Regions from separate parts of the Robertmurraya mangrovi genome, predicted to be linked through region 1. Evidence: riboswitches for the same ligand, from Rfam matches in the RefSeq annotation. Region 1 holds a riboswitch; each other region holds the start of a gene.
What was found. A riboswitch is a leader RNA that binds a small molecule or an ion and turns the genes downstream of it on or off. The one in region 1 is predicted to bind S-adenosylmethionine.

Region 1 (7,654 bases):
CATGCCGCAAGAGGTATAATAAGAATGGCAATTAAACATAAGGAAAAACTAATTTTTAACCATTTTTTCATAGATAAACCTCCCTAATTGTTCAATAAAGAAAAATGTATATAAACGCTTCACGAGCCTACCATATCGTATGATGGAACTAAAAATGTGTGTATGCCCATGCCTAAATTTAGGGAGTTTTTTTTAGGACGTAATCAGTGTAGAAACGGAGTAACTTGGCTCAATTGAGTGGAAATATGGACTTCCCTAAGCTAGTTTATTAAAAACAGTTATAAAGGTTCAGGCTAGTATACAAAGACGAGAAAAATAGGAGTGAAAAGATGGATTTCATAGATGGACAAGTTATTCAAGTACAGAGGTTTCCTTCCCCTAATCCGAATATTGAGCTATCCGTTGTAACCTATATTTCAGGGGGATTAAAAGTGAAGGGACTCTTAGCAGAACCAAAGAATATGGACATTCATGATGGTTTTCTCTACTTAAGAGGCGGTATTAAAAATGTTGGAAAAGTAAGACCAGCGAGGATTGTTCAGTTTGCTTCTGAAGGTTTTATTGTTTTTGCCCCTTATTATCGCGGAAATCAAGGTGGGGAGGGAAATGAAGACTTTGCTGGAGATGATCGACAAGATGCCTTCTCAGCTTTTGAAATTTTGAAAAATCACCCGCGTGTTAAAAACATACATATTTTTGGCTTTTCAAGAGGTGGGGTAATGGCTTTAATGACAGCCATTCAATTCCCAGAAACAACCTCTGTTGTTACCTGGGGTGGGGTTAGTGATATGTTTTTAACTTATGTTGAAAGAAAAGATTTGCGTAGAATGATGAAACGGGTCATTGGGGGAACTCCGACAAAGTATCCAGAACGCTATAAATATCGGACACCATTATTTCATTTAGAACAATTAAAAGCCCCCGCATTAATTATACATGGAGTAAATGATCACAATGTGTCAGTTGAACATGCTTATCGATTAGAAAAAAGATTAAAGACACTGAACAAAGATGTAGAAAGCTGGTACTTTGATCATTTCACACATTATTTCCCTCCGGTAACAAATCGGAAAGTAGTTTGTGATTTGACGAAATGGATGAAAAATCACAGCCAAAAATGATAATATATTATTAAGGAAAGTCTACTTTAATATAATGCGTTTTAGTAGACAGGACGAACATTAAAAGGAGAGAAAATCTATGGGAATGCCTTTAGAGCTAAATACCTTGATCGTTACAAAAGGAAGAGAGTCACGATTAGAAGAGAATGTTTTTACGTTAGTCAAGGAAGGCTATCGATTATATCCTATTGATATCCCAGTTGAGGTAAGACGCACGTTAGATGGGGAACTTAGTGGAACAGCAGTCATAAAAAAAGTCGAAATGGAAAATAACCAAACAAAGATTACATACCAATTGGTTGCATTAAATTCAACAAACTAATTTAGTATGAGTGAATCCCAGGTAAATAGAGAAGGAGACCCAACATTTAAGCTGGGTCTCCTTTTTAAGTCTGTTTTTCAATAACCTATATTAAGCGATTGGTCCGCCTTTTTCTTCAATTTCAGAAGGTACGTTAGAGAATTTTTTAAAGTTCTCTTTGAATTTAGCAGCTAGTTCTTTTGCTTTTACTTCATAAGCAGCTTGATCTGCCCAAGTTTTATTTGGTTGAAGAACGTCATCAGGTACACCAGGTACATGTAAAGGAATTTCTAGACCAAAGATTGAGTCTTTAACTGTTTCCGTGTTGTTTAATTCCCCAACTAAAGCCGCTTGAACCATTGCACGTGTATAGCTTAGTTTCATACGGCTACCTACTCCGTACTCTCCACCAGACCAGCCTGTGTTCACTAGATAAACATTTACATTGTGCTCATCGATTTTTTCACCTAACATCTCAGCATAACGAGTAGCTGCAAGTGGAAGGAACGGTGAACCAAAGCAAGTTGAGAATGTTGCTTGTGGTGAAGTGATTCCACGCTCAGTTCCAGCTAGTTTTGAAGTATAACCACTTAAGAAGTGGAACATTGCTTGCTCTTTAGAAAGTTTAGAGATTGGAGGAAGCACTCCAAAAGCATCTGCTGTTAAGAAAATAATCGTATTTGGATGACCGGCAACACTTGGGTCAACAATATTATCTATAGCTTGTAATGGATAAGCCGCACGAGTATTTTCTGTTAACGTACCATCATCATAATCAGCGATACGAGATTCGTTATTAACAACCACGTTCTCTAAAACAGAACCAAATCGAATCGCGTCAAAGATTTGTGGCTCTTTTTCATGTGAAAGATTAATACATTTTGCATAACATCCGCCTTCGATGTTAAATACTCCATTAGGAGACCAGCCATGCTCGTCGTCACCAATTAAACGGCGATTTTCATCAGCTGATAAAGTTGTTTTTCCTGTCCCAGAAAGGCCGAAGAATAAAGCAACATCTCCTTCAAGTCCAACGTTTGCAGAACAGTGCATTGGGAAAATATTATTTTCAGGTAGTAAGTAGTTCATTACTGAGAAAATAGACTTTTTCATTTCTCCAGCATACTCAGTACCACCGATTAACACTGTACGACGCTCAAATGATACAATAATGAAAGTTTCAGATTTCGTTCCATCAACAGAAGGGTCTGCTTTAAAAGTTGGAGCAGAAATAACCGTGAACTCTGATTTATGATCAAGTAATTCTTCTTCAGTCGGGCGAATAAATAATTGGTGTGCAAATAAGTTATGCCAAGCATATTCATTAACTACTTGGATAGCCAGGCGGTGTTTCTTATCAGCACCAGCGAAGCCATTGAAAACAAATAGTTCGTCTTTTTCCTTTAAGTAGTTTAATACTTTGTTATATAATTTATCAAAAACTTCTTCAGAGATTGGTTGATTAACAGAACCCCAATCAATTTTATCTCTATTTGAAGCTTCATCTACAATATATTTATCTTTAGGAGAACGTCCTGTATATTTTCCTGTTGTTGCACGTACTGCGCCAGTAGAAGTTAAAACTCCCTCGTTGCGAGTTAATACTTTCTCCACTAATTGAGGCACGGACAACTGAACATGAACGTGATTAGATTTTAACAATTCATTTAATTGATTGGAAATACTAACAGAATTCATCTGATAAATACCTTCCTTTATTTGTTATTGTTTTTTATAAGTTATTATCTCACAAATAGTATAACACATTTAAATTAATAATCTATACTATTTATAAATTTTTAAAAGGTGATTTTAAAAATTGATACATTTATATCATATTTATAAGACTTTATTTAGACAAGTTTAATCTTAAAGATTTTTTAAAACATATATAAATAGGAAGGCTAAAACTGAATAAACTTAACTATTTTAAAAAACATCGACAAAATACAACAAAATGATTGACATATACTTATACATTCCAGTATGATTTGGATTTGAACGGATACTCTCTTATCCCGAGCTGGTGGAGGGACAGGCCCAATGAAACCCAGCAACCTGCTAAACGAAGAAAGCGACCCGTACATAAGGTTTGAAATATATTGCTTGCCAGTCAAATAGTCTGTGCAGTTATTTATTCATCCCATTCTTCACGGTCATTTTCCGAGCAAAGGTGCTAAACCTGAAGCAAGGATCCAATCCTTGAACGATAAGAGTGAAAGGCGCAAATCATTTTGCTTATAACCTTTCCTCATAACAACGGGAAGGTTTTTTATTTTTTAAATTATTGTTGCCTTTTAAAAAATCAACAAAGAATATGAACGTTTTTATAAGAATTTTGGATAATTTACTCTGTTTCCTTATAAAAACGACATGTTTATTTCATACTAATTAGGGAATGAGTTCCGTATCAAACCGAGGTTTACATAGATCGTTTAGCTAAGGAACACCTCGTTCAGTTTTATAAATATACTTAAAGGAGGAAATCAGATGTCAACAAAACGTCGTTTGTTTACTTCTGAGTCAGTAACTGAAGGTCATCCGGATAAAATCAGTGACCAAATCTCTGACGCAATTTTAGATGCTATCTTATCAAAGGATGCGAATGCTCGTGTTGCTGCTGAAACTTCTGTAACTACAGGTTTAGTTTTAGTTGCAGGTGAAATCACTACTTCTACTTATGTAGACATTCCTAAAATCGTTCGTGAAACGATTAAAGAAATTGGTTATACTCGTGCGAAGTATGGTTTCGACTCAGAAACTTGTGCGGTATTAACTTCTATCGATGAGCAATCTGCTGACATCGCAATGGGTGTTGACCAAGCTCTTGAAGCTCGTGAAGGACAAATGTCTGATGACGAGATCGAAGCAATCGGTGCAGGGGACCAAGGTTTAATGTTTGGTTTTGCATGTAATGAAACAAAAGAGCTGATGCCTCTTCCGATTTCATTAGCTCACAAATTAGCACGTCGTCTGACTGAAGTACGTAAAGAAGATATTCTTCCTTACCTTCGTCCAGATGGTAAAACTCAAGTAACAGTTGAGTATGATGAAAACAACAAACCAGTACGTATCGATACAATTGTTATTTCAACTCAACATCACCCAGAAGTAGCACTAGAGCAAATCCAACGTAACCTTAAAGAACACGTTATCGCTCCAGTTGTACCTAGCGAACTAATTGATGAAAATACAAAGTATTTCATTAACCCAACAGGACGTTTCGTAATCGGTGGGCCACAAGGGGATGCTGGTTTAACAGGACGTAAAATTATCGTAGATACTTACGGTGGATATGCTCGTCACGGCGGTGGGGCATTCTCTGGTAAGGATCCTACAAAAGTTGACCGTTCTGCTGCATACGCTGCTCGTTATGTTGCAAAGAACATCGTTGCTGCTGGATTAGCTGATAAAGTTGAAGTTCAACTTGCATACGCTATTGGTGTAGCACGCCCAGTTTCTATCTCAATTGACACATTTGGGACAGGCGCTGTAAGTGAAGAAGTACTAGTAGATGTAGTAAGCTCTAACTTTGACCTACGTCCAGCTGGAATCATCAACATGCTAGACCTACGTCGCCCAATCTACAAGCAAACAGCTGCTTACGGACACTTCGGACGTACAGATGTAGATCTTCCTTGGGAAAGAACAGACAAAGCTAGCACACTACGTGAACAAGCTTTAGGAAAATAATAATATGATTCAATAGGAGTTACATTCAATTGTAGCTCCTATTTTTATTTTTATTTTGGATTTATTCTAAAGAAAGGTAGTAATGACTTTAAAAGTCTGAGTTGATTGGAGTGGAGGGCACTTGACTCCTGCAGGAACAGAGGGAACGGGAGACCCCACAGGCGGCACGCCGAGGAGGCTCCCGTCACTCCCTGCGGAAAGCAAGTGCCCGGAGCGGAAATCAACGGGCAAAATCATATAGGTAAAACAGTATTCGGTGGATTACAATAAACAACATGAAACCAAACTATAATACTTACCGTCTAATAATTGAATTCTTTATCGAATGATGTAAGGATATTGCAAAAAGAAAAGAATACTGCCTGAAATTCCCGTCTAATTTTTCAAGTTCTCAGTGCAATTTTCTATTGAATAATGGTAGTATTATTTAGTGAATTTATTTTAGGACATATCTTTGTGAAATAAAGCGCATAGGTCCTAATAATATTAGTTATCAAAAACCATGTTTAAGATGCGTGATAAACGGTTAGTTAAAAATAAATATTAATTGAAACGGAGTAGGTGACTACATAAATGTGTGGATTTATTGGTTGCGTTCACGAAAAACCGCAAAACTTTCGTGATGAACAAAAACAACTTTTTTCAAATATGAATGATATCATTACCCACCGTGGACCAGATGATGATGGATACTTCTATGATAACCATATTCAATTCGGTTTCCGTCGTTTAAGTATTATTGATATCGAAAGTGGTCATCAGCCATTAACTTATGAAAATGAACGCTATTGGATTATTTTCAACGGCGAAATCTATAACTATGTTGAACTAAGAGAAGAGCTTCTGAAGGAAGGTTTAACTTTTGAAACGAGTTCAGATACAGAAGTTATTATCGCTCTATATAGTCATATAAAAGAAAAGGCTGTAGAAAAGCTACGTGGGATGTTTTCTTTTGTAATCTGGGATAAACAAGAGCAAACATTATATGGAGCAAGAGATCCTTTTGGAATTAAGCCATTCTTCTACTTTGATGACGGAGAAAAAACATTTTTCGCTTCGGAGAAGAAAAGTATTTTACTTGCATTAGAAAATGATGTGATCAATTATGATTCCCTACAGCATTATTTAACTTATCAATTTGTACCTGAGCCTTACACTATGTCTGAAGGCATTGAAAAATTAGAACCAGGTCATTATTTTACAAAAAAAATCGGTCAAAAAATGAATATCAACCGTTATTGGAAAGCGCATTTCCAACCGGTTAAAAAATCTGAAGATGAGTTCATCAAAGAGATTAGAGATATTCTGTTTGATTCTGTAAAAATTCATATGCGTAGTGATGTTCCAGTTGGTTCTTTCCTATCTGGTGGGATTGATTCTTCCATTATTGCGTCCATTGCGAAACAGTATCACCCAGCAATTAAAACCTTCTCTGTAGGCTTTGAACACAATGGCTTTAGTGAAATTGATGTTGCAAAAGAGACAGCAGATAAATTAGGCGTTGAAAATATTAGTTATGTCATCACGCCACAGGAATATATGAATGAGATTCCTAGAATTATGTGGCATATGGATGACCCGCTTGCAGACCCTGCGTGTGTACCTTTATATTTCGTTGCACGTGAAGCACGTAAGCATGTTACAGTTGTACTTTCAGGTGAAGGTGCCGATGAATTGTTCGGTGGATATAACATTTATCGTGAACCACAATCGTTAGAGGTGTTTAACAAAATACCTGCTACTCTTAAATCCTTCTTACGCTTAATTGCAAAATTAATGCCTGAAGGAATGAGAGGAAAAAGCTTTATTGAGCGTGGAGTAACACCAATGGAAGAGCGCTATATTGGTAACGCGAAAATGTTCTCAGAGGAAGAAAAGAAAAACCTTCTACACGTTTATAAAGATGGTCTAAACTATACCGATATTACAAAGTCTTTATATGAAGAAAGCAGAGGCTATGACCCTGTTGACCGTATGCAATACATTGATATTCATACGTGGATGCGTGGGGATATCCTTTTAAAAGCGGATAAAATGACGATGGCTCATTCGTTAGAGCTACGTGTACCGTTCTTGGATAAAGAGGTGTTTGAAACAGCTTCAAAAATTCCTACAAGCTTAAAAACGGCTAACAATACAACGAAGTATGTTTTACGTAAAGCAGCAGAAGGCGTTGTTCCGGATCATGTCCTAAATCGCAAAAAGTTAGGATTCCCTGTACCGATTCGTCATTGGTTAAAAAATGAAATGAATGATTGGGCTAAAAATATAATCCGCGAAAGCAATACAGACCATTTGATTAACAAAGATTATATGTTAAAGCTTCTTGAGGACCATTGCCAAGGTAAGGCTGACAATAGCCGTAAAATCTGGACTGTATTAATGTTCATGGTTTGGCACCAAGTATATGTAGAAAAAAAGTATTCCTTCGAAAAGGAATACTTAACAGAAAAAGCTTTGCAAATTTAGTTCATTAACGAGGAAGGAAAGTAATGGCTTGTCTTCCCATCTGCACCCAAGATTCTTCGAAATCTTTCTT
Region 2 (7,654 bases), on a different contig from region 1:
ATCTGGTTTAGGAAGCGGTAATGATTCAACATTAGAAAGCGCTTCTAAACGGAGTTCAGTTAGCCAAGCTGGTTCGCCCATCTCGTTAGAAAAAGAGCTAACATACTCCTTATCAAATGGTTGTTTCGTTTCAGTCGTCATCTTGATCCTCCTAACGCTTATTGCCCAACAGTTTCGTCTTCAATGCCAAGCTCTTTTTTAATCCAATCGTATCCTTCAGCTTCTAATCTTTGTGCAAGCTCAGGTCCGCCAGATTTAACAATACGACCTTGCATCATTACGTGGACAAAGTCAGGAGTGATATAGTTTAAAAGACGTTGATAGTGAGTGATGATTAAGCAACCAAAGTCTTCTCCGCGCATCTCATTGATCCCTTTTGAAACTACTTTTAATGCATCGATATCTAGTCCAGAATCGATTTCATCAAGAATAGCAATTTTAGGCTCAAGCATCATTAATTGAAGAATCTCATTACGTTTCTTCTCTCCACCAGAGAAACCTTCATTTAAGTAACGTTGTGCCATATCTTGATCCATTTCTAAGAAATCCATTTTTGAATCCATTGTACGAATGAATTTCATTAAAGAAACTTCATTTCCTTCTCCAAGACGGCTGTTAACAGCTGAACGTAAGAAGTCAGCATTTGTCACACCGCTGATTTCGCTTGGATATTGCATAGCTAAGAAAAGACCAGCACGAGCGCGCTCATCTACTTCCATCTCAAGTACATCTTCGTTATCTAACGAAATACTTCCACCTGTTACTTCATATTTAGGGTGACCCATGATTGCAGAAGATAAAGTAGATTTACCCGTTCCGTTAGGTCCCATGATTGCGTGAATTTCTCCACCTTTAACTTCAAGGTTAACACCTTTTAAAATTTGTTTACCTTCAATTGCAACTTGAAGATCTTTAATTGTTAAAGTCGATCCTGCCATTATTATACCTCCGTAAATGAAAGAAAGTTTGTATCCAATTGACTTATTATTGCCAACTTTTCTATTCTCATTTTATTATCATTACAATCTTATAACAAATGAAATGTGATAGCAACTCTTATGCAGTGTTAATTATTTTATTAAGAATTACTTAAAAACGCTCAAACGCTTGTTATAACTGTATTCTATTCAATATTTAAAACAACGGACATCCTCTGGTTTAAACAAGTCAAACCTATTTTTTCCTTAAAAAATCTTTTTATGTACATAAAACTAATTGAGAATGGTATATAAAAAAGCATCAAAAAATCTTATTCAGAAAAATGTTAATAAACATTTGTATGCGGAGCTTTTATTATACTAGACTATAGATAAAACAGGGGGATTTTTGAAATAAAAATAACCAGTGCACATTGAACACTGGTCTTAGTTCTTTCTATATATAATAATTATTTAAATTCGAAGCTTTCGTCCGATATCAGCAATCATTCGTTGACTCTTTAAATAGTCCTGTTGCCTACTTTTTTCTATCCTCATTCTAATCTCATGTTTTCTGCAATAAGTTTCATAACCAACCCCATGTGCACTATACATAGCCTTCTCCATATCACTCGTATAATTCAGCTGTAAATGACTGATAACGATTCATCCTTTCGATATTATCGCTTTACACGACTTTTTGGTAACAATTTAATGGTAACATTCATTAAGCACGCTACTCAAAGTCGATTACACATCATAATATCCCATATGAACGCTTGAGAATGGATATGGAGGAGTGAACTCTTATTAACATAGAATTCTGGATGAATCCTTCCATTTAGAGCTTTTTCCACTTTATTGGACTAAACTCTTCGTTATTGTTTCATTTGATTTAGGTCTTCCATAGCCTCTTGAACTAAAGTAACAGCCTGACTCATGGCTGCTCCCCCACCAAAGGCTGCTGTTACACCAACGGCTTCTAAAATTTCTTCCTCAGATGCACCTTGGTCAATGCAACCCTTTACATGATAAATAATGCAATACTCATCTTGAGCATAAATACTGATTCCTAAAGCAATTAAATGTTTTTCTTTTTGTGAAAGAGATCCTTCTTTAAAACAAGCTTCCGTAAATGCATTATAATGTCTAGCGATATCAGGCATTTTTTGTGTAAAGGTACCCAACCCAGCTTTATATTCGTGAAGTGCTTCTTCAGTTGAATTTCTTATTTCATATTGATGTTCCATTAATATTTACAGCTCCATTCAGTGTGAATTTTGTTTTTGTAAACTCGACCACTTACTATGTAATACATGTGAAAATGTAGTGATCGCTATCATCACAATTAGTATGTTTTAAACAAAAGTAATCTATTCTAGTCAAGCTACAGGTTGAGTTCACAAAAGACTTGTTTATAACACTGAACCTTGTCTGTTGATTTCCGTTCCAGGCACTTCGCTTTCCGCCTACGAAGTACTAGAACTGAATATCCTTTCTGTCGATAGGTCTATTTTGAATAAATCAATTAAAAGAAAAAGGCTGACCTAAAAAGAATTTTCTCCTTTTAGGTCAACCTTCCTTCTCTATTATTCAGTAACCGGTACAACTGCACCTTTGTATTTTTCTAAAATAAAGTCTTGAATTTCTTTTGAACGTAATACTTCTACTAATTTTGTAATAGCTTCTTTTGTTTCGTCGCCTTTACGAACAGCAATTACGTTTACATATGGAGATTCTTTATCTTCAATTGCGATTGAGTCCTCTAAAGGATTTAAACCAGCATCGATTGCATAGTTAGAGTTGATTAGTACCGCATCGCCTTCATCGTTGTTGTAGATTTGTGGAAGTAATGCCGCTTCATATTCTGTTTGGAACTTTAAGTTCTTTGCATTTTCTAATACATCATCAACAGTAGCTTTCACTTTTTCTACATCTGCATTTAATTTTATTAAGCCTTCTTTTTCAAGCATCGTTAGAATACGACCGTGGTCAGCAACCGAGCTGCTCATAATGATTGTAGCTCCATCTGGTAGTTCATCTAAGCTTTTGTATTTTTTTGAGTAAACACCAATTGGCTCAATGTGAATTCCACCAGCATTTACGAAATCGTAACCGTGCTCAGCCATTTGAGCTTCTAAATAAGGAATGTGTTGGAAATAGTTAGCATCAAGTTCTTTTGACTCTAGGGCTTGGTTAGGAATGATATAGTCTTGGAATGTTTCAATTTTAAGATCTACACCTTGTTCAGCTAGAATTGATTTTGCTTCTTCTAATATCTCAGCATGAGGAACGTTTGAAGCTCCTACTACTAATTCAGTTGTTTCACCTTCGTTATTACCGCCTGAAGCATTATTTTCATCTTTAGCCGTACCACATGCTGCAAGTACCAATGCTAAAGAAAGTGACAATAAAACAGTTAACCATTTTTTCATTATGTTTTTCTCCTTATCTCTTATCTAGTTTGTTTGTTATAACATCACCAATGTATTGGATGATAAATACAATAATTAAAATGATAATAGTAGCCATTACCGTTACATCATTACGACTTCTTTGGAACCCCTCGAGATATGCTAGGTTACCAAGTCCACCAGCTCCAATTACCCCTGCCATAGCTGTATAGCTAACTAGTGCAATAGCCGTTACTGTGATACCTGAGACTAATGCCGGCATCGATTCTGGCAGAAGCACCTTCAGGATAATTGTACTTGTTTTTGCTCCCATTGATTTCGCTGCTTCAATTACACCTTTATCAATCTCTCTTAATCCAATTTCAACCATACGAGCATAGAATGGAGCAGAACCGATAATTAACGCTGGTAATGCGGCATTCTCTCCAATTATGGATCCCATGATTAACTTAGTGAAAGGAATGAGAAGGACAATTAGGATGATAAAAGGAATCGATCTAAACACATTAACAATCGCACTAATAATTTTATTAATAATTGCATTTTCCCAAATGTTCCCTTTGGCTGTTAAAAACAATAGTAACCCTAATGTGATTCCTAATATAAAAGTTACAACTACTGATATGGCTGACATATATAATGTTTGAAGTGTTGCTTCCCACATTCTCTCCCATTTAACATTTGGAAATAGTTCTTCAACCACTTGTCATCACCTCCACTCCCACTTGCTGTGAATGGATATAATCAATAGCCTTTGAAATCTCTTCTTTATCCCCATCTAAGTGGATAAAGAGTGTCCCATAAGAACCATTTTGAGTTTGCGAAATTTTCCCTTGTAAAATATTTACCGTAACTTGATAATTTCTAATTACATTTGTAATAAGAGGCTGTTCTGCTGCTTCTCCGACAAAACCTAATTGAATTACCGTTCCATGTGGATAAGCCTCTAATAAATGATCAATGGTTTCTTTCGTTTCTTCTGGCTCCGTTACTTGCTGAACGAAACGTTTTGTAATGTCTTGTTGAGGATTTTTAAATACATCTAGGACAGGTCCTAGTTCAACCACTCTTCCACCTTCCATTACGGCAACTCGGTGACAGATTTTTCTAATCACGTGCATCTCATGGGTTATTAATACAATCGTTAATCCTAGTTCTTTATTAATATCTACTAATAACTCTAGGATTGAGTCCGTTGTTTGTGGATCAAGAGCTGACGTAGCTTCATCACACAGTAAAACTTTTGGGTTATTAGCAAGAGCACGAGCGATTCCAACACGTTGCTTTTGTCCACCACTTAGCTGCGAGGGATACGCATCTTCTCTGCCTGACAAACCAACTAAATTGATTAGTTCATCTACTCGTTTTTGTCTTTGAGATTTTGGTATACCAGCAATCTCCAACGGAAAGGCTATATTTTCTCTAACCGTTCTGGACCATAATAAGTTAAAGTGTTGAAATATCATACTGATTTCTTGGCGAGCCTTTCTAAGCTCACTGCCTTTAATGTTAGAAACTTTTTTATTAGCAACAACTACAGATCCTTCTGTAGGGATTTCAAGACCATTTAGCATTCTGATTAATGTACTCTTCCCTGCACCACTATAACCAATAACACCAAAGATTTCTCCTTCTTTAATTTCAATGCTTACATCGTCAACGGCTGTTACTTTTCCTTTTTGGGAAGGATAAATTTTTTTCACATTTTTTATCGATATCACGATTGCTCACCCCTCTTTTAATCCGATTGCTCGCATAAAACTACAGAGATTTATAGGTTAAACAGACCGTTTTGTTAATGTTATCCTTACCTAATGATGGTGATTCATACACAGTTAAAGAAAACAAAAATGCCTTTCTGCAAAAGAGCAGAAAGGCATAATGATTTATGTCCTTTCTCTCATCTGCCAAAACCTAAGTTTTGTGTGAATTGGCACCAATTTCAACATTAGAAATATTGACGGTTGCCGGGCTTCATAGGGCACATCCCTCCACCTCTCTTGATAAGAGCAAAACGGTCTATAAAGTTTTCAAACTAATTCTTTATCATATTAACACTTTAAACAAGTTTAGTAGTCTTATTCACGAGGGATATCGTATCACGTTAATAATAGGGTGTCAACGTATTATTTAATAATATTCAGACTAGAAATTACTGGATGTCATAATTTATACTAGTCTGTTATTCGCTGATATAAATTTTGATTTTAGGCATTTGCCGTTAATGAATTTACTCCTGTTGCCGCTTCGATTGCCTGTTCCAAATCCTCTATTAGGTCTTCAACATTTTCAATTCCGATAGATAAACGAATTAAATCTTCAGGAACGCCAGCTGCCTTCAAGCCTTCAGAATCTAATTGCTGATGGGTGGTACTAGCAGGATGAATGATTAGACTTTTAGCATCCCCAACATTGGCAACATGAGCCCATAACTGCAAGCTATTTATTAGTTTAGCCCCTGCTTCTCTACCACCAGCTATACCAAAGACCACAACTGAACCTGCGCCTTTTGATAAATATTTATCTGCCAATTCTTTATCAGGATGCTTTTCATGACCAGGGTAAAGAATCCAATTTACAGCTGGGTGAGCTTCTAAATACTCAACAACACGTTTAGTGTTAGCTATATGTTCCTTCATCCTTACATGCAGTGTCTCTAATCCTAATGTAAACTGGAATGCATTCTGTGCACTTAGTGAAGGTCCTAAATCTCTTAGTAATTGAACTCGAGCCTTAACTATGTACGCTAAACTTCCTAATGCCTCGCTATATACAAGGTTGTTATAGCTAGGGTCTGGTTGCGTAAATCCAGGGAATTTAGGTGAGTTCCAATCGAAGTTCCCTCCGTCTACTATAATTCCCCCAAGTGTTGTTCCATTGCCTAATAACCACTTTGTAGCTGAATGGATGACAATATCGGCACCATGTTCAATCGGCCTACATAAGTATGGTGTAGCAAAAGTATTATCGACGATTAAAGGTACTCCAGCCTCGTGAGCCACTTTTGCCACATTTTCAATATCTAGTACACGTAAACTTGGATTTCCAATCGTCTCAGCAAACACAGCCTTTGTTTTTTCAGTAATCGCTGCCTTAAAATCTTCTGGATCAGTTGAATCCACTAAGTTTACTTTAATTCCGTACTTTGGGAGGGTAACTGTAAATAGATTGTAAGTTCCTCCATAAAGATTTGAAGATGCTACAATCTCATCTCCAGCTTCAGCTAAGTTTAATATGGCTGTTGTAATTGCTGCCATACCACTCGACACAGCTAGTGCACCCACACCGCCCTCAAGTAAACTTACTCTTTCCTCGAATACGGTTACTGTTGGGTTGTGAATTCTAGAGTAAATATATCCAGATTCTTTTAATCCGAAAAGGTTAGCAGCATGCTCTGTATTTTGAAATTGATAAGCATTGTTTTGATAGATTGGTACCGCACGAGCACCAGTAATAGGATCTGCCGATAACCCACCGTGCACTCCTAAAGTTTCTAAACGATAGTTCTTTTTTTGTTCTGTCATTTCTCTCTCTCCTTTTTTGGGGCATTTATTTTAAGCCCGTTTTAACAAAATTCGTTTACTGGGAGGGTTAAATGATAAAAGCCCCTCTTCATAAGAAGAGGGGCGAATATACGTCTCTCCTTATCTCCCAGAGTATTCTTACTCTGCTGGAATTAGCACCGTGTTAATAACCGGTTGCCGGGCTTCGTAGGGCCAGTCCCTCCGCCTCTCTTGATAAGAAACTATTTAGTTTGTAGTTTGAATATTTAGTGATTTAAAGTGATAATAGCACGATGAATTAAGCTCAGTCAACAACTAAATTATAATTTTCTGAAACAAATTTCAAGAAACTTGCAAATAAGGTTTTGATAGAATAAACAGTGTTTCAAGATAAAGTATCGTCCTAAAATTAGCTTCTACTTCTAAAACACCCTCTTTTTTCCCGTCTCTTAGTCTTAATTTCCCAGTAATTAATGAGTAAATTGAGTGTTTATCTCCTAATATGGTTGCGATTATATCTGTATTTGATATGGAATCTAACTTAATTTGTCCATCCTCTATTATTAAGTAAATTACATCTTCTTGGTTGCTAATCTTAGTGGATATGTTAACCCCTTTTAAAAAGGTACTGATATGCCCTCTTGTATTTACTTCCGAAACTAGAGTATGTAAAACATCCAACAAAATGACAACCTCCCAAAAATAGAAATACCTTTGTATCTGTTTTTTAGTTAGAATCGTAATTTTCACAGACAAGCTCTTTACATATATTCCTTATAGAACACCCTCACTCCTCTAAGTTTTGTTCGACAATTTCAAT
Region 3 (7,654 bases), on a different contig from region 1:
AGGATAATTTAAAAACATAAGCTTTGCCTTATCTAAATCCTCTTGACTTAACTCAGAGTAATCAGGCAAAAATTGATTCTCTTCTTTCAATGGCATTGTTATCATTTCCGCTTTTGCTAACGCCACTCCTGACCAATAGTCTGGATACCCAGGATCTGGAACAAGTAATGAATCACCTGGTTCTAATAAACATTGTGGAATTTCAACTAACCCAGCTTTTCCACCGAATAAAATAGCCACTTCTTTATTAGGATCAATTTCCACACCGTACTCTCTTAAATAAAATTGAGCAGCTGCTTCTTTTAACGATTGAAATCCTTGAAACGGTGAATATTTATGATTGATAGGGTTAGCTGCAGCGCTCTGTAGTCTTTTTACAATATGTTCTGGCGTAGGCTGATCTGGATTTCCTTGCCCTAAATTAATGACATCATGACCATCCTGAATATATTTATTTACCTTTCCAACAAGACTAGCAAAGAATTGCTTTGGTAAACTTTTTAATAAACTAGACTGAGGATAAACTTTCATATACACACCTGCTTTTATTAGAATAAGAGTATTTGTATTTAACTTTATAATATTAAAGTAATTCAGAAAAATTTTTATTGAAAAACTAGTCACAAATGATATATCGTATTAGACGACTTGTAAAGTGTTTTTTTATAACAAAATCATTTCTCTACTAACCAAATCTCAAAATGAGGTGACCATATTGACTATTAAAGTCTCATGTATACAAATGGATATTGCTTTTGGCTTACAAGAAGAAAATTACAAGAAAGCTAGCTCTCTAATTGAAAAAGCAATGCTAGAACAACCAAATATCATTGTCCTTCCTGAACTATGGACTACTGGGTACGACTTAACTAGATTAGATGAAATAGCAGATGAACAAGCTGAGAAAAGTATTTCATTCTTAAAGAACATAGCTCAAAAGCATCAAGTACATTTAGTTGGTGGATCTGTTGCGAACAAAACATCAGATGGAACCTTAAATACACTCCTTATTGTAAGTAAACACGGCGAATTGGTTCACCAATATAGTAAACTACACTTATTCAAATTAATGGATGAGCATTTATATTTGTCTGCTGGTCAGGAAAAGGGACTATTCTCTTTAGATGGTCAAATTTACGGTGGTGTCATTTGTTATGATATCCGCTTCCCTGAATGGATACGAGCTCATACAACAGAAGGAGCAGAAGCCCTATTTGTTGTTGCTGAATGGCCTCTTGCGCGACTAAACCATTGGCGCTCTCTTTTAATAGCTAGAGCCATTGAAAATCAATGTTATGTTATTGCTTGTAACAGAGCTGGCTCCGACCCGAACAATCAATTTGCTGGTCATTCTATGATTATTGATCCTTGGGGTGAAATTATAGCTGAAGCAGGTGAAGGCGAGGAAATCTTAACAGGTTCTATTGATTTAAATAAGGTAAAAGAAGTAAGAAAAATGATTCCTATTTTTGATGATAGACGTCCTGAACTGTATTAGCACGGTTTAAAAATGTCTTGCAAAAGTGATTGACAGAATATTTTGTTCGCTGTATGATTTATCAAGTAATTAACCGAATATTAATAGTTTTACTCTTATCAAGAGCAGGTGGAGGGATTTGGCCCGATGAAGCCCAGCAACCGACCGTAATTCCATTGTAAGATGGGGCGAGAAAATCGCCGGATATTCATATCCATAAGGCACGGTGCTAATTCCAGCAGAAAGGGATACTTTCTGAGAGATAAGAGGTGCGAAGACGAATCTTCAAGCCTCTTTCAAATGAGAAAGAGGCTTTTCTTATGTTGAAAAGCCTCCAGTTAAGGAGGAAATAATATGACTTTATTACAACAAAAAAAATATGAACCACTTACGGAAAGCTCCGCTATTGCCCTAGCTGTTCGTCTGCGAATATTTCCGACAACAAGTGTTTTAACCTGTAAGGAAATTGGAGACGGAAATTTAAATCTTGTCTTTCGAGTTATCGACAATCAAACAAGTAAGAGTATTATTATTAAACAGGCTTTGCCTTATGCAAAAGTAGTTGGTGAAAGCTGGCCGTTGACTTTAAAAAGGGCAACGATTGAAGCAGAGGCTTTAAAATTTTTCAAGACTTTAGCTCCTGATTATGTACCGACCGTTTTCTATAGTGATCAAGAGTTTGCCATTACCGTAATGGAGGATTTATCACACTTAACCATTGCAAGAACAGGGCTCATTCAAGGTCAAAGATATCCTCTCCTAGCAGAACATCTTGGAGAGTATCTAGCAAATACTTTATTTTATACTTCTGATTTTGGTTTGGATCAACAAAAGAAAAAAGAGCTTGTTGCTAAGTTTATTAATCCTGAGCTTTGCAAAATTACAGAAGACCTCGTCTTTACTGATCCATTTTTTAATTCCCCTACAAATGAATTTGAAACTGAGTTAGAGAATGATGTAAAAGGATTGTGGTCGGACCAACAATTAAGATTACAAACGGCATTATTAAAAAAGAGTTTCTTGACTGAGGCTGAAGTATTATTACACGGTGACCTTCATACAGGTAGTGTGTTTGCTTCAGAAACAGAAACGAAGGTAATTGATCCAGAGTTTGCTTATTTTGGACCTGCAGGATTTGATTTAGGTCAGGTCATTGCAAATCTACTTTTCCAAGCTATTGCCTTTGAAGAAAAACGAGACATCATTCTAAATGATATTGAAACTTTTTGGAGAGTATTTGTAGAACATTTTTCTACATTATGGAATACACAGAATGTTGAACCATACTCCATTACGGAAGGATATTTATCTATAATAATAGACAAATATCTAAAAGACGCCATTGGGTTTGCAGGATGTGAACTAATTAGACGGACCATTGGCCTTGCACACGTTGCTGACTTAGATGGTATAGAAGATTTAAACAACCGAATTCATGCAAAACGTTCTGCATTAAAAATAGGCAGACATTTTATCTTAAGTAGAAACGATTATAAAAGCATTACCGATTTATTACGAAATCTAGAGTTTTAATTTATATAACGCCCAAATTTATTTGGGCGTTATATAAATATATTTAAGCTTTTATAGGCTACTACTCAGATTTAGCCCACATTTCCTCTGGATTTAATTCATATATCCCGTTTTCTCGATACATATATTGATTGATAATGAATTCTCTTCGTATAGTTGCGTAATCTTCATGGAACTGTTTTATATACTCGTTTAGCTCTTTTTCTTCATATTTTTTCCCCATTTTCAATCCACGAATGATATGTTCAAAAACAAATAGCTTTTTCTTTCTTTGTGCTGGAATATTTTTCAGCTTACCTTCTTTAGTAAAGAAATTTTCAATAACCTTCTGTTTCTCTACATTCACTTCCTGCATTTTAATATTCTCTCCCTTTGTATCAGCTAAATCTAACAAACTTTTCGCTGCTTGATTCAACACTGATGTATTTAAATGAAAATAAACCGTATTCTTATCACGTCGATCGTAAACAAGACTTACCTCTCTTAGTTTGTTTAAATGATGGGTAATAGTAGGTGGTGTTAAGCCTAATTTGCCTGCAATCGCTTGACCATGTAACGGTCCTTTTGCCAAGAGGTTAATAATTCTTATTCTAGTTGGATCACCCAATGTTTTATGAAAAGCTACCAGTCTGTTTAATTGCATGCCATGACCTCTTTAAAATTTAATTAGATTATTATCTAATTAGATATATATCAAATTAATACACCTATTGTCAACTGAAATTGTCAGCATTATGGAAATAAAAAAATCCCCTGATGCTATTACCTACATTAGTAGATAACGCATTCAGGGGAGGTCCCATAAATTTGTGTTCATTATTTCTTAAAACCCGCTCCCTCTAATGTTAGGAGCCTTTCTTTAATATCTGTTCTAGTCCCTGCATAACCAGTCAATGATTGATTCTTTCCTATTACTCGATGACAAGGAATGATTATGGGGAGCTGATTTGCTTTATTTGCTTGACCAATTGCCCGAACAGCTTTAGGATTGTTAATCAGATTAGCGACCTCTTGATAGCTCAATGTTTCACCAAAAGGGATGTTTTTAAGTACATTCCAAACGGATTGCTGAAATGAGGTACCCTTTTGTTCAATGGGAAGATCAAACTGTTTTCTTTGTCCTGAGAAATACTCTTCAAATTGCTCCATTACTAAAGTAAGAAAATCATTATTTTGGTCATGCCTGATTTCCTCTGCCTGTAAACTTCTATTAAAATCCTCTTCACCAAGAGAGATGGACACTACTTTTTCGTTTTCCGATATAATATAAATTGCTCCAATAGGTGATTGATAGATAGAAAAAACTTTCATTTTTCTCACCTCCACATTGTAAAGATTTTACTTTCTATCAATTAGACTCAGGCAGATAAATATGAAAAACGGTTCCGACACCCACTTCACTTTCTACTTCAATAAGTCCTTTGTGCTCTTCAATTATTCGATAAGTAACCATTAAACCAAGTCCCGTTCCTCTATCTTTTGTTGTATAGAAGGGCTGACCTAATTTTTTTATTTTTTCTTCTGGTATACCAAATCCTTCATCCCGAATGGAAATGTGGATTCTCGAATCAGAAGTAGTGGTAGCTGTTACCGTAATCGTCCCACCCTTATCCATGACTTCAATTGCATTTTTAATAATATTAATGAAGACTTTCTTAAGTTGATTGGGTTCACAAAATAATGGTGGTATATCATCGGAATAATCTAATTTAAATACGATGTTATGAAGCATCGCTTGTGCATTCAATAGATTAACCGTTTCAGTTAGAATAACCCTTATATCTTGTTCAACAAATTTAATTGCTTGAGGTTTTGCTAAGATTAAAAACTCATTTATAATCGAATCTATCCTATTTAATTCAGTTGTTATAACATCAAAATACATTGCGTTCTTATCGGTTACAGAATCCTCTAATAACTGAATGAATCCTTTTAACGCTGTCATCGGATTCCGAATTTCATGGGCGATACCTGCAGCGAGTTCACCTATTACATTCAATGTATCAGACTTATGCAACCTTTCTTCTAATTCTAGTTTCTCAGTAATATCTTTAAAAACTGTTAAGCTAAGATTAGAAATTACATTATATTTTGTAGAAAACTCAAAGTGTTTATTTTCTCCAGAATTAAGGGTGACATTAATCGTACCACTACTCTTCCCATCTGTTTCCAACAATCTTATCTGTTCATGTAATTCTGTTTGTGGATATTCACAATCACTGAGGATATTTTTTAATGATCGTCCAACAATATGTGCCTTAGGAACATTAATCATTTTTTCCCCAGCTGGATTAATATCTACAATTTCAAAATGGTCATTCCAAAGTACAAAACCTTCAAGTGCTCCTTCAAAGATACTTCGGAATCTACTTTCACTCTCCCGCAAGTCCTGTTCCATCTGGTATCTTTCCGAAACATTTCGAAAAATTGACATGTGGTACCCATCAACCGCATAAAGCTTGGAAGTAAATTCAACATATTTTTTCTGGCCATTAGGCATTAAAAATAAAGTTTCATCTCTAACAGAACCTGTATCTTTTAATGTTTTTATAAAACTATAATAAGGTGCATTTTTCTTATAAACAAAGTCATTTAGTTTTTTATTGATTAATTCATCTAAGCTACATTCAAAAAGCTTACACGCCGCTTCGTTTGCATTTACCACTCTAGTTTCATTATCCCAGAAGACGATAGCATCAAGTGCCTCTAAAAATAGCCCTTCATATAGCTCTGCATTTTTCTTTACCTTTTTTTCTAAAAGCAGTTTTTCTGTGACGTCTCTTAATATAGAAACATATAATTGATGATCTACTAAAGTACTTGTAGTAAAGTCAAAGTCTATGATGCTCTCACCATTTATTATAGGAAGATGTCCCTTAACATGTTTTTTATAAGATAAGATTTCCCATTGCTTTTCTATTTTAAATTGTTTTTCTTTTGGAACTAAGCTCTCAAGTGTCTGTCCAATTAGGTCTTCTTTTGTACGGTTTAATGTAATACAAATAGAAGGGTTCACATCTACTATTTTTCCTTTGGAATCAAATATGATAATTCCTTCTGTAATATTTGAAAAGATGGTATTCATCAAATTAGATGGATCATCTTGAGCAAATTGATAATTATTTATATTTTCTTCATTTGTGTCCATTGAATTGGCTTGTGTCTCTTTTTTCACCTTATCTCCCCACTTTGTTTTCCTAAGCTCATTTCGTTAATATGTATTTTCTACACCATTCGATAGAATTCCTTTTTAATATCATTAATTAAGAGTAGAGGTTTATGATTGTTTTAAAATTTCTATTAAGTTGATATAAAATTTTTGAGTCAGTAGCATGTTATTTTAGACATATAATTTAGCCCGTTGATTTCCGCTCCGGGCACTTGCTTTCCGCAGGGAGGGATGGGAGCCTCCTCGGCGTGCCGCCTGTGGGGTCTCCCATTCCCTCTATCCCTGCAGGAGTCAAGTGCCCTCCGCTCCAATCAACTCAGATCATTACCCTAAACATATTTTTAAAAAAACACTACACAGCCTATATCAAAAGGCCGCTTCTTATTAGAAACGACCTTTTAATAGAATCATATTTATAGTTTAAATTTAGAAATCATTGAGTTTAGTTGGTCTGCTAGTTCGGATAAGGATGCTGCGTTATTTGAGATGTCCTCCATGGATTGGTTCGTTTGAAGGACAGACGCACTAGCTTGTTCGATTCCTGCTGCTGATTCTTCAGATACCGAAGCTATATTTTCAATAGACTGATTCATTTTTACTGAATCATTAGCAACCTTTTCTAGGTTTGTCGAAATGTCGGTTACATTTCGTGTCATTAAATTGATTGCTTCGTATATTTTATTGAATGTTAGGCCTGTATCTCTAATTTGTTCTGTTCCTTGCTCAACTTGCCCGTAACCCAACTCTAGTGAGGAAACAACTTCTTTTGATTCGGTTTGTATACCTTTTACGATATTTGTGATGTCGGCTACAGAATGGGTAACTTGTTCTGCCAGTTTTCGTACTTCATCTGCTACTACGGCAAACCCTCTTCCATGTTCTCCTGCACGAGCTGCTTCAATTGCTGCATTTAATGCTAATAAATTGGTTTGAGCAGCTATATCTTGAATAACTTGTACCAGTGATGAAATTTGCTTTGTACGGTCATCTAAACCTTTTACCTTCTGAACAGAGCCTAACATAATTTCATTAATCTTAACCATTTGATGTTGTGAGGCATTCATTAAAGTATCGCCTTGCTTCGTTAATGTTAAAACCTCAGTTGAAACTTCTTGAATTTTTGTACCACTTTCTGTAGCTGTTTCTACTTTGTGAAGATAATCTTCCATTAAGTGTGCTAAAGAAGTTGCTGAATCTGCTTGGTCCTCTGCCCCACTTGATAATTCCTGCATGGTTGAAGCTACTTGCTGACTTGCTGCCTTTACTTCGTTAGCAGCTGTGTTAAGCTCACCACTTCGATCAGTAACATCAATAGAAACAGCTGATATTTCTTGAATCATTGCTTGAAGTCTATCTTTCATAGCATTAGTTGCTACACTTAATTCGGCAATTTCGTCTTTGCCACTATATTCTACAGAATCTACATTCAAATTTCCTGCAGCAATTTCGTTTGAAAGAGAAACAATCTGAGAAAG
Region 4 (7,654 bases), on a different contig from region 1:
CGTTCACATAAAAGTATATCAAGATGAACAATATGCTTGTATAGAAATTAAGGATAATGGTTGTGGAATCCCAAGTGATCGAATCCCTAATCTAGGTGAACCCTTTTATTCCACAAAGGAAAAAGGTACAGGACTAGGGTTGATGACAAGCTTTAAAATCATCGAACAACATGAAGGAAAAATTAACATCGAAAGCGAAGAGGCCAAAGGAACGACGGTATATATTTACTTGCCTATAAAGTAGCAACAATAGACTTAAGGAGCCCTAAACAGAGACAAAGAACCCAAAAATAGGTTCTTTGTCTTCTTATATATAAATTAATTAACGCCAGCCCTTATTTAATAATACTTTAATAGCAATAAAAAGAATGGCTAAAGCGAAAACAATAATGGCGATGGCCCCTAGTACAGTTAAGAAGGCAGCAATACTAGAAACAAATGCAGGTGTACCAGAAATGGTGGTAACAACAATTAACGCAAAACCTGCTAGGATGGCAGCTAAAAATAAATAAGCAGCATGATACATGACTATCCCTCCTTTACTAACCAACATATGAAGGGAAACCGGGTTTGTATAGACGAGTATCCTAGGTCAACTTGGGTGTTTTCATTATCCAACTAAAGTATGAAACTAAATAAAATTCTTTATAGAGGTGTAACCATATGGAAATGACACTTAATTTGGAAGAAATAAAATCAATACATGCTTATCGTAATCAATTAACAGAGTTATTAATGGAAGTAGTGGAAGGTGGGGCATCAGTTGGATTTTTACCACCTTTGAAGGAAAAGGATGCGGAGGAGTATTGGGATCATGTACTAAATCCAGACGTTATATTATTAGTTGCAAAAATGGACAACGAAATTGCTGGAACTATTCAACTCCATTTATGTATGAAGTTAAACGGTGATCATCGAGTGGAGATTGCAAAGTTAATGACACATCCCAAATTCAGGCGTAAAGGAATAGCTCGATTTCTGATGAATGCAGCTGAAGATCAAGCCAAACAACTGGGGCGAACATTGGTGGTTCTTGACACTAGAGAAGGAGACCCTTCCAATGATCTATATTTATCATTAGGTTACGTTAAAGCTGGTCGTATTCCAAACTTTGCAAAGTCTGCTGATGGAAGCTTCGATGCAACGATCATTTATTATAAGTCCCTTTCATGTTAATAAAATGTTAAAAAGATAGGTGAAGAAATGAATAATCTACCTGCAACGGTTCAGAAGGTTTTAGACGAACATCTTAAGCTGTTGGAAACTAAGCTCCCGAACTTTCTTGAATCTTATTACTTATTTGGCTCCATTGCGCTTGGTTCTTTTAATGAAGGACATAGTGATATTGATTTTATGATTGTTACCTACAGGGAACCTACCGAAAAGGACTTACAAACACTGAAGGAAATACATTCCGAGTTAAATAAAGGATTTCCTAGCATTCATTTAGACGGGATATATTTAACGAACAAACAGTTAGAAAATCTGGGTGATAACCAATTTCAAACCCCTTATTTTAACGAAGGTCAGTACATAGGAAATAAGCAACTTAATAAGAACCACATCGATTTTTTTCAATTGAAAAAATACGGACTTGTTATCAAGGGAAAAGAGATTAAAGCGTATTCCTTTGAAGTGGATTGGGACGTTTTATCAGCAAACATCGTTCAAAATCTAAATGAATATTGGCTTCATTGGAGGTTAAAAGCTGGGAAAAAGTTTTCTTTGAATTATCTTAGTATGCTTTTTCAATTGGAGTCTATTGAATGGGGAGTTTTAGGAGTCACACGACTTTATTATTCCTTAAGAGAAAAAGACATCACTTCAAAAATAGGTGCAGGGGAATACGCCTTGAAAGCCGTACCATCGAAGTGGCATAATATTATCCAAGAGTCCATGCGTATAAGAAAAAATGAGAAGAAATCCTATTATCTCTCTCCCTTTAAAAGAAGAAGAGAGGCACTGGACTATATGGATTTTGTCATTAGAGAAATGAATAGAGTTAATTGATAAAAAGGTGTTTCCGTATATGGAGACACCTTTGCTTTTATCGGGGATTTAATTCGAGGCTTTTCCCTTCCGTAAACCTTCTATTAAAATAAGTATAAAAATATTGAACAATAGGACCTAAGGTTAAAGTTACTATAATTGTTCCCACTCCTATTGCACCCTTAAATAAAAAAGCTAATATTAAGGCCAATCCCTCACTAATGATTCTTGAAATTCGTAAACTTAAATGAAAACGTTTCGATATAGCAATCATTAAAGTGTCCATTGGACTAGCCGGGAACTTTGCTTGAAGATAGATCGCTACTCCAATCGCCAATACGAAGATACCAATAACAAGAGTAATGGCTTGGATAAAAATCGCTTTAGGATTAAATGCATTTAATATGATTACTAACCAAAAGTCGATTAGCAGTCCAATAACAAAAATCGTACCAGCGGCTAAAATTTCAGGACGTTTCTTTAATAAGAAAGCATTTATGAACATGAGAATGATTCCGTTTATAAACACAAAGGTTCCAACTGATAAATGAAAGGTATTAGATTCCCCAACCGCTAATGCATCCCATGATGATGCTCCTAAACCTGCCTTAATGATAAGAGCCACACCAAGAGTTAAAATGAGTAATCCAATAGTGAAATACGCTATCCTTATTTTCATACTTTCTCCTCTATTCTTATTGTATGGATATCTTTATCTTCCCCCTTAAGATCTATTCCATCCCTTTATTCAAGGAGTGATTCTATTGAACAAAAGAAATACATAGAATATTGTGAAAAGGGAAATAAAATAATTGACTTTAAACCAACTTATATAGTAGGATTACTATGAAATAACTAAATATGATTCTTATCAAGAGTGGCAGAGGGACTGGCCCTGTGAAGCCCAGCAACCATTGGATTTTTATTCAAAGGTGCTAATTCCAGCAGAATATTAATTCTGACAGATGAGAAAGAGTACGCAAACTTCTTCTTGTCGGAGAGGTTATTTTTTTTGCTCTGGAATCATGATTGAATCATCAAAGATATTTACATAGTTAGGGGAGAAGAGAGATGAAATACGGTTTTTGGTTACCGATTTTCGGAGGATGGTTGAGAAATGTTGAGAATGAGAGTATGCCTCCAACTTTTGAATATGCAAAAAAAGTTATTCAATCGGCAGAAAAATGGGGATATGATACCACTTTAATTGCTGAACTATATTTGAATGATATAAAAGGTCCAGAGCATGATTCTTTAGAAGCTTGGTCTACAGCAGCTGCACTAGCAGCGGTTACAGAAAAGATTGAAATCATGACAGCGGTTCGACCTGGATTTCATAACCCGGCTGTAACAGCAAAAATGGCAGCCAATATTGATCAAATCAGTAATGGACGCTTCACTCTTAACGTTGTTTCAGCATGGTGGGAAGAAGAAGCTCGTCAATATGGTGGGATTTTTACAGAGCATGATGAAAGATATGACCGTACTGAGGAATTTATTGATGTTTTAAAAGGCTTATGGACAGAAGATGTCTTTAATTATGAAGGTAAATATTATTCGATTAAAAATGCTCATTTAGCACCTAAGCCTGTACAGCGTCCAAATCCCATTCTTTATGCTGGTGGAGAGAGTCCGCGCGGAAAGCAAACAATCGTCAATACTTGTGATGCATACGTGATGCATGGCGGTACCGTTGAAGAAATTCAAGAAAAAGTAAATGGTATGAAAGATCTGCGTGAACAAGCGGAAAGAACTCCTCTTAGCTCTTTCGGAATGGCGGCATACATTATTTGTCGCGATACAGAAGAAGAAGCCCAAGCTGAGTTAACTCGGATTACAGATGTAAAAGAGTCTAGTGCTTACGCAGGATACAAGGATTTTGTCGGTAAATCACAGTTAGAACAACAAGTAAAACTATATGATTATTCCGTTTCAAATCGTGGGTTAAGACCGAATTTAGTTGGAACACCAGAACAAATTGCAGACCGTATTCTTTCCTATGAAGAAGCTGGCCTTGATTTGCTACTGCTTCAATTCTCTCCTCAGCTAGAAGAAATGGAGCGCTTTGCAAAGGATGTCATGCCTTTAGTTGAAGCAAAAAGAAAGCAAAAACAGACGAACTAAACCATTATATAAATAGATGAAAAAGGGGTATTCAAATGAGTGAAAAAATCTATATTATTCATGAAAATAACGAATGGACAGACCATTTAACAAACCGATTAAAAGAACTTGAGCTTCCATATGAAGAATGGTTCTTACATGAAGGAATTGTCGATTTAACAACCGCACCACCAGAAGGTGTCTTTTATAGCCGTATGAGTGCTTCTTCTCATACTCGTGACCATCGTTTTGCCCCTGAACTAACAGAATCTGTTCTGGCTTGGCTTGAAAGACATGGACGTAAAGTATTTAACGGTAGCCGTGCTTTAAGACTAGAAGTGAGTAAGGTTAATCAGTACATGGCATTAAATCTAGCAGGTGTATTGACTCCGAAGACGATTGCAGCTGTTGGAAAAGACCAAATTATCGTGGCAGCAGAAACGCTTAACACAAAATCGTTTATCACGAAGCATAATCGTGCCGGAAAAGGACTCGGAGTACAATTATTCCATTCTATTGATAGTTTAAAAGAATATGTTTATGGATCTACATTTGAGCTTCCTGTTGATGGTATCACCCTTGTTCAAGAGTATATTCAATCTCCAGAATCGTATATTACAAGATGTGAATTTGTTGGAGGAAAGTTTGTCTATGCGGTTCAAGTGGATACTTCTGAAGGCTTTGAGCTATGTCCTGCAGATGCTTGCCAAATTGGGGACCTTTTCTGTCCAGTTGGTGAAGAAACGGAAGAAAAACCTAAATTCCGTATTATTGAGGATTTTAACGACCCAATAATCGAAAAATATGAGCAATTTTTAAAAGAAAATCAAATCGCTGTTGCAGGAATCGAGTTCATTCGTAATGCAAACGGTGAAATCTATACGTATGATGTGAATACAAATACGAACTATAACTCAGATGCGGAGAGAGTGTTCGGGAAGTATGGAATGTTAGAGGTAGCTAAGTTTTTAGGTGAACAACTAAAAACTAATTATATTAAAGCTTAGTACTGCAAAGTCCCATCTCCATTTCCTTTCATTGCATGATTTATAACCTTAAGGGTAAAATGAACTCATAACTTCTATCTTGGTCATAAGGGTAGATTATTATAGAAAAGAGGGATGAAGATGGGAGAATGTAAACTAGATCATTCAATGGAAGACGTTAGGCAAAAATATGAGTCACAAGCGGAATTTTTACCATCTGATATGAAATCATTATTTGAGCATTTTTTCTCAAAAGAGCACACCCAGGACATATTAAATGATGTGTTTCATTTGTTAAAGAAATACGATTTGTCCTCTCAAGAGGAAAGAGAGCATCGAGACCGTAGACTATATATGGTATTAAAAAATGTGTAAATTTAGCGGGGGCTGTCCAAATAGTCAGTAATATGACTTTTTGAACAGCCCCTTGTTTTTTTATTTAAAATAATAATTTCTTTCATTTGTCATAAAAACTTTGTAAATTTTTATAATATTCAGAAAGGATTATGAAACTTTTTGTCGTATTAATGATATAAGACAGTAAATTAAGGAATGATTACATGCTTGTTGAAAAACTACTATTACACGTATTAATTACCGTTGCTCCTATCCTATTATATAATTTCTTTATTGAAAATAAAAATATAAAAATTAAGTCAGCTATCTGTGGTTTACTACAAGGTATTGCTGCTTCTCTTTGTATGATTTTTCCAGTAGATGTCTTTGGGCTATCTTGGGATTTGAGGTATATACCTTTAGTTATGGCCTTTTTATATAGTGGTCCTGTTGCAGGTGGAATAGTGTTTGCTTCCATTGTTATTACTAGAACATTTATAGGAGGGGAGACCCTTCCTTTGGGCTATATCAGCGCCGTTGTAGCAGTGATTGTACCTCTTTACTATTCAAAGAGATTTTTGGGGTTTAACGTCGAAAATAGAGTGAGATTAGCCGTTTTGATCGGTCTTTGGCCAGGTTTAGTTCAATTAGGAATTTTATGTACGTGGGTTTATTTTGTAGGAACAGCAATGAACCGTGGTTTAGAAATGTTATTCTACATTGTCATTTTTGGATTTATCAATCTAGCTTGTATTGGTTTAGTGGCAAAGCTTAGTGAAATGACTATTGAGAGACAAATGTTGAAAGAGGAAGTTCGTCGAGCTGAAAAATTTAATACTTTGGGTGAGCTAGCAGCATCGATTGCGCATGAAGTAAGGAATCCGCTGACAGTCGTTAAAGGATTCCTGCAACTCATGCATCAAAAGGAGCAAGGACAAAATCGGGATTATTTAACTTTAGTATTGAGCGAGTTAGGTAGAGCAGAGTCCATCATTACAGATTATTTAAACTTTGCAAAACCTCAATTTGAAAAAGTAGAGAATTTTTCCTTAAAGGACTTAATTCTCGATGTGCATCAGTTAATAGAGCCACTCGCAAATCAACAAGGGGTTGAGCTTAAGTGTACCATTCAGTCGGAAGTGCATTTGTTCGCTGATCGTAACCAAATAAAGCAAGCGCTTGTAAATATCATTAAAAATGCTATTGAAGCTTCGGAACAAAGTGGGTTAATAACCATTACACTTAGTAAAGAAGACGAGTTTGTACATATTTCCATCCAGGATAACGGAAAAGGGATGACGGAGGATCAGCTTCAAAGAATAGGAACATTATTTTATACGACGAAGGACAAAGGGACTGGTCTTGGTACCATGGTTTCGTTAAAAATTATTGAGTCCCTTCAAGGAAAAATGACCTACGATAGCAAAGAAGGAGTAGGTACGACCGTTTCGATTGTCCTACCTGTTTTAAAAAATATACAAGTCTATTAAAGTGAAAAAGGGGTTGAGTAACCCCTTTTGCTATTGGAGTGTTTTCTTAAACACAAAGCTAGGTTTTTCATAATTCATTTTATGTTCATAAAAACGATGAGCATCGGTTCGGAATAAAGCGGAAGATAGGGCAATCGTTTCGCAGTCGTTTTCTTTCCCCCAATTTTCGAGATAGGATAATAGTTTTTCACCATAGCCCTTTGAACGTTTTGAGTTGGTTGTGACTAGGTCATATACGTAGACATGTCTACCATAGTATAAGTTTGTAATAATGGAAACACCTGTTACAGCTACTAGTACATCCTCTTCATATAAGGCAAACATTTTATAGCCTTGTAATTCCATTTCATTTAATAATTCCAAGTAAGTTGTCTCAGTCAGATGCGGCCTTAATTCATGCATCACATTAAAAACCTCTAACCAATCATCTTTTTCTAATTGTTTAATAATTACCATTTTAATCAGCACTCCTCTTTACAATCCCTTATTTCAAGATAATCTTAAAACAATTTTGTGCTTTCTAAAAGAGTCAGTTTTATTAAAAATGATGGGGTCAGTCAATGGGAGTTTTGCTTTATTACTTAGTAATCCGAAATTTTTGATTAATTTTATTAATTAGGTCTTCTCATGTTTATCGTCATTTGTTACATTAAATAGTATTATGAGATTTTCAGAATTATTAACGTACTAGAATAACAAAACTTGAGGTGTTTTTCATGAAGAGAAAGATTAAAGTTGGAATGGTGGGAA

Region 2: another riboswitch for S-adenosylmethionine. It lies ahead of SM124_RS10350 (methionine ABC transporter ATP-binding protein); the one in region 1 lies ahead of metK (methionine adenosyltransferase).
Region 3: another riboswitch for S-adenosylmethionine. It lies ahead of mtnK (S-methyl-5-thioribose kinase); the one in region 1 lies ahead of metK (methionine adenosyltransferase).
Region 4: another riboswitch for S-adenosylmethionine. It lies ahead of SM124_RS14740 (LLM class flavin-dependent oxidoreductase); the one in region 1 lies ahead of metK (methionine adenosyltransferase).

What each region holds. Positions count from the first base shown of each region.
Region 1 is NZ_JAXOFX010000007.1:158,829-166,482, reverse strand. Features, by position in the region: gene SM124_RS12660 (ABC transporter substrate-binding protein) at 1-71, opposite strand, end outside; gene SM124_RS12655 (alpha/beta hydrolase family protein) at 330-1,121, shown strand; gene SM124_RS12650 (DUF2584 domain-containing protein) at 1,201-1,443, shown strand; gene pckA (phosphoenolpyruvate carboxykinase (ATP)) at 1,534-3,120, opposite strand; SAM riboswitch class I at 3,433-3,638, shown strand; gene metK (methionine adenosyltransferase) at 3,913-5,115, shown strand; gene asnB (asparagine synthase (glutamine-hydrolyzing)) at 5,689-7,584, shown strand; gene SM124_RS12630 (C39 family peptidase) at 7,589-7,654, opposite strand, start outside.
Region 2 is NZ_JAXOFX010000005.1:153,594-161,247, forward strand. Features, by position in the region: gene sufD (Fe-S cluster assembly protein SufD) at 1-141, opposite strand, end outside; gene sufC (Fe-S cluster assembly ATPase SufC) at 159-938, opposite strand; gene SM124_RS10330 (YuzK family famiily protein) at 1,392-1,532, opposite strand; gene SM124_RS10335 (carboxymuconolactone decarboxylase family protein) at 1,796-2,167, opposite strand; gene SM124_RS10340 (MetQ/NlpA family ABC transporter substrate-binding protein) at 2,507-3,352, opposite strand; gene SM124_RS10345 (methionine ABC transporter permease) at 3,366-4,034, opposite strand; gene SM124_RS10350 (methionine ABC transporter ATP-binding protein) at 4,027-5,052, opposite strand; SAM riboswitch class I at 5,229-5,341, opposite strand; gene SM124_RS10355 (O-acetylhomoserine aminocarboxypropyltransferase/cysteine synthase family protein) at 5,539-6,855, opposite strand; SAM riboswitch class I at 6,973-7,075, opposite strand; gene SM124_RS10360 (hypothetical protein) at 7,177-7,518, opposite strand.
Region 3 is NZ_JAXOFX010000001.1:412,096-419,749, reverse strand. Features, by position in the region: gene SM124_RS02110 (pyridoxal phosphate-dependent aminotransferase) at 1-531, opposite strand, end outside; gene SM124_RS02105 (carbon-nitrogen family hydrolase) at 716-1,498, shown strand; SAM riboswitch class I at 1,591-1,746, shown strand; gene mtnK (S-methyl-5-thioribose kinase) at 1,832-3,010, shown strand; gene SM124_RS02095 (DUF2087 domain-containing protein) at 3,072-3,653, opposite strand; gene SM124_RS02090 (methylated-DNA--[protein]-cysteine S-methyltransferase) at 3,827-4,321, opposite strand; gene SM124_RS02085 (PAS domain S-box protein) at 4,359-6,158, opposite strand; gene SM124_RS02080 (methyl-accepting chemotaxis protein) at 6,593-7,654, opposite strand, start outside.
Region 4 is NZ_JAXOFX010000010.1:1,314-8,967, reverse strand. Features, by position in the region: gene SM124_RS14765 (PAS domain S-box protein) at 1-244, shown strand, start outside; gene SM124_RS14760 (hypothetical protein) at 323-526, opposite strand; gene SM124_RS14755 (GNAT family N-acetyltransferase) at 664-1,176, shown strand; gene SM124_RS14750 (nucleotidyltransferase domain-containing protein) at 1,204-2,010, shown strand; gene SM124_RS14745 (YczE/YyaS/YitT family protein) at 2,048-2,668, opposite strand; SAM riboswitch class I at 2,855-2,961, shown strand; gene SM124_RS14740 (LLM class flavin-dependent oxidoreductase) at 3,061-4,113, shown strand; gene SM124_RS14735 (ATP-grasp domain-containing protein) at 4,149-5,099, shown strand; gene SM124_RS14730 (hypothetical protein) at 5,220-5,453, shown strand; gene SM124_RS14725 (ATP-binding protein) at 5,639-6,904, shown strand; gene SM124_RS14720 (GNAT family N-acetyltransferase) at 6,935-7,360, opposite strand; gene SM124_RS14715 (Gfo/Idh/MocA family protein) at 7,621-7,654, shown strand, end outside.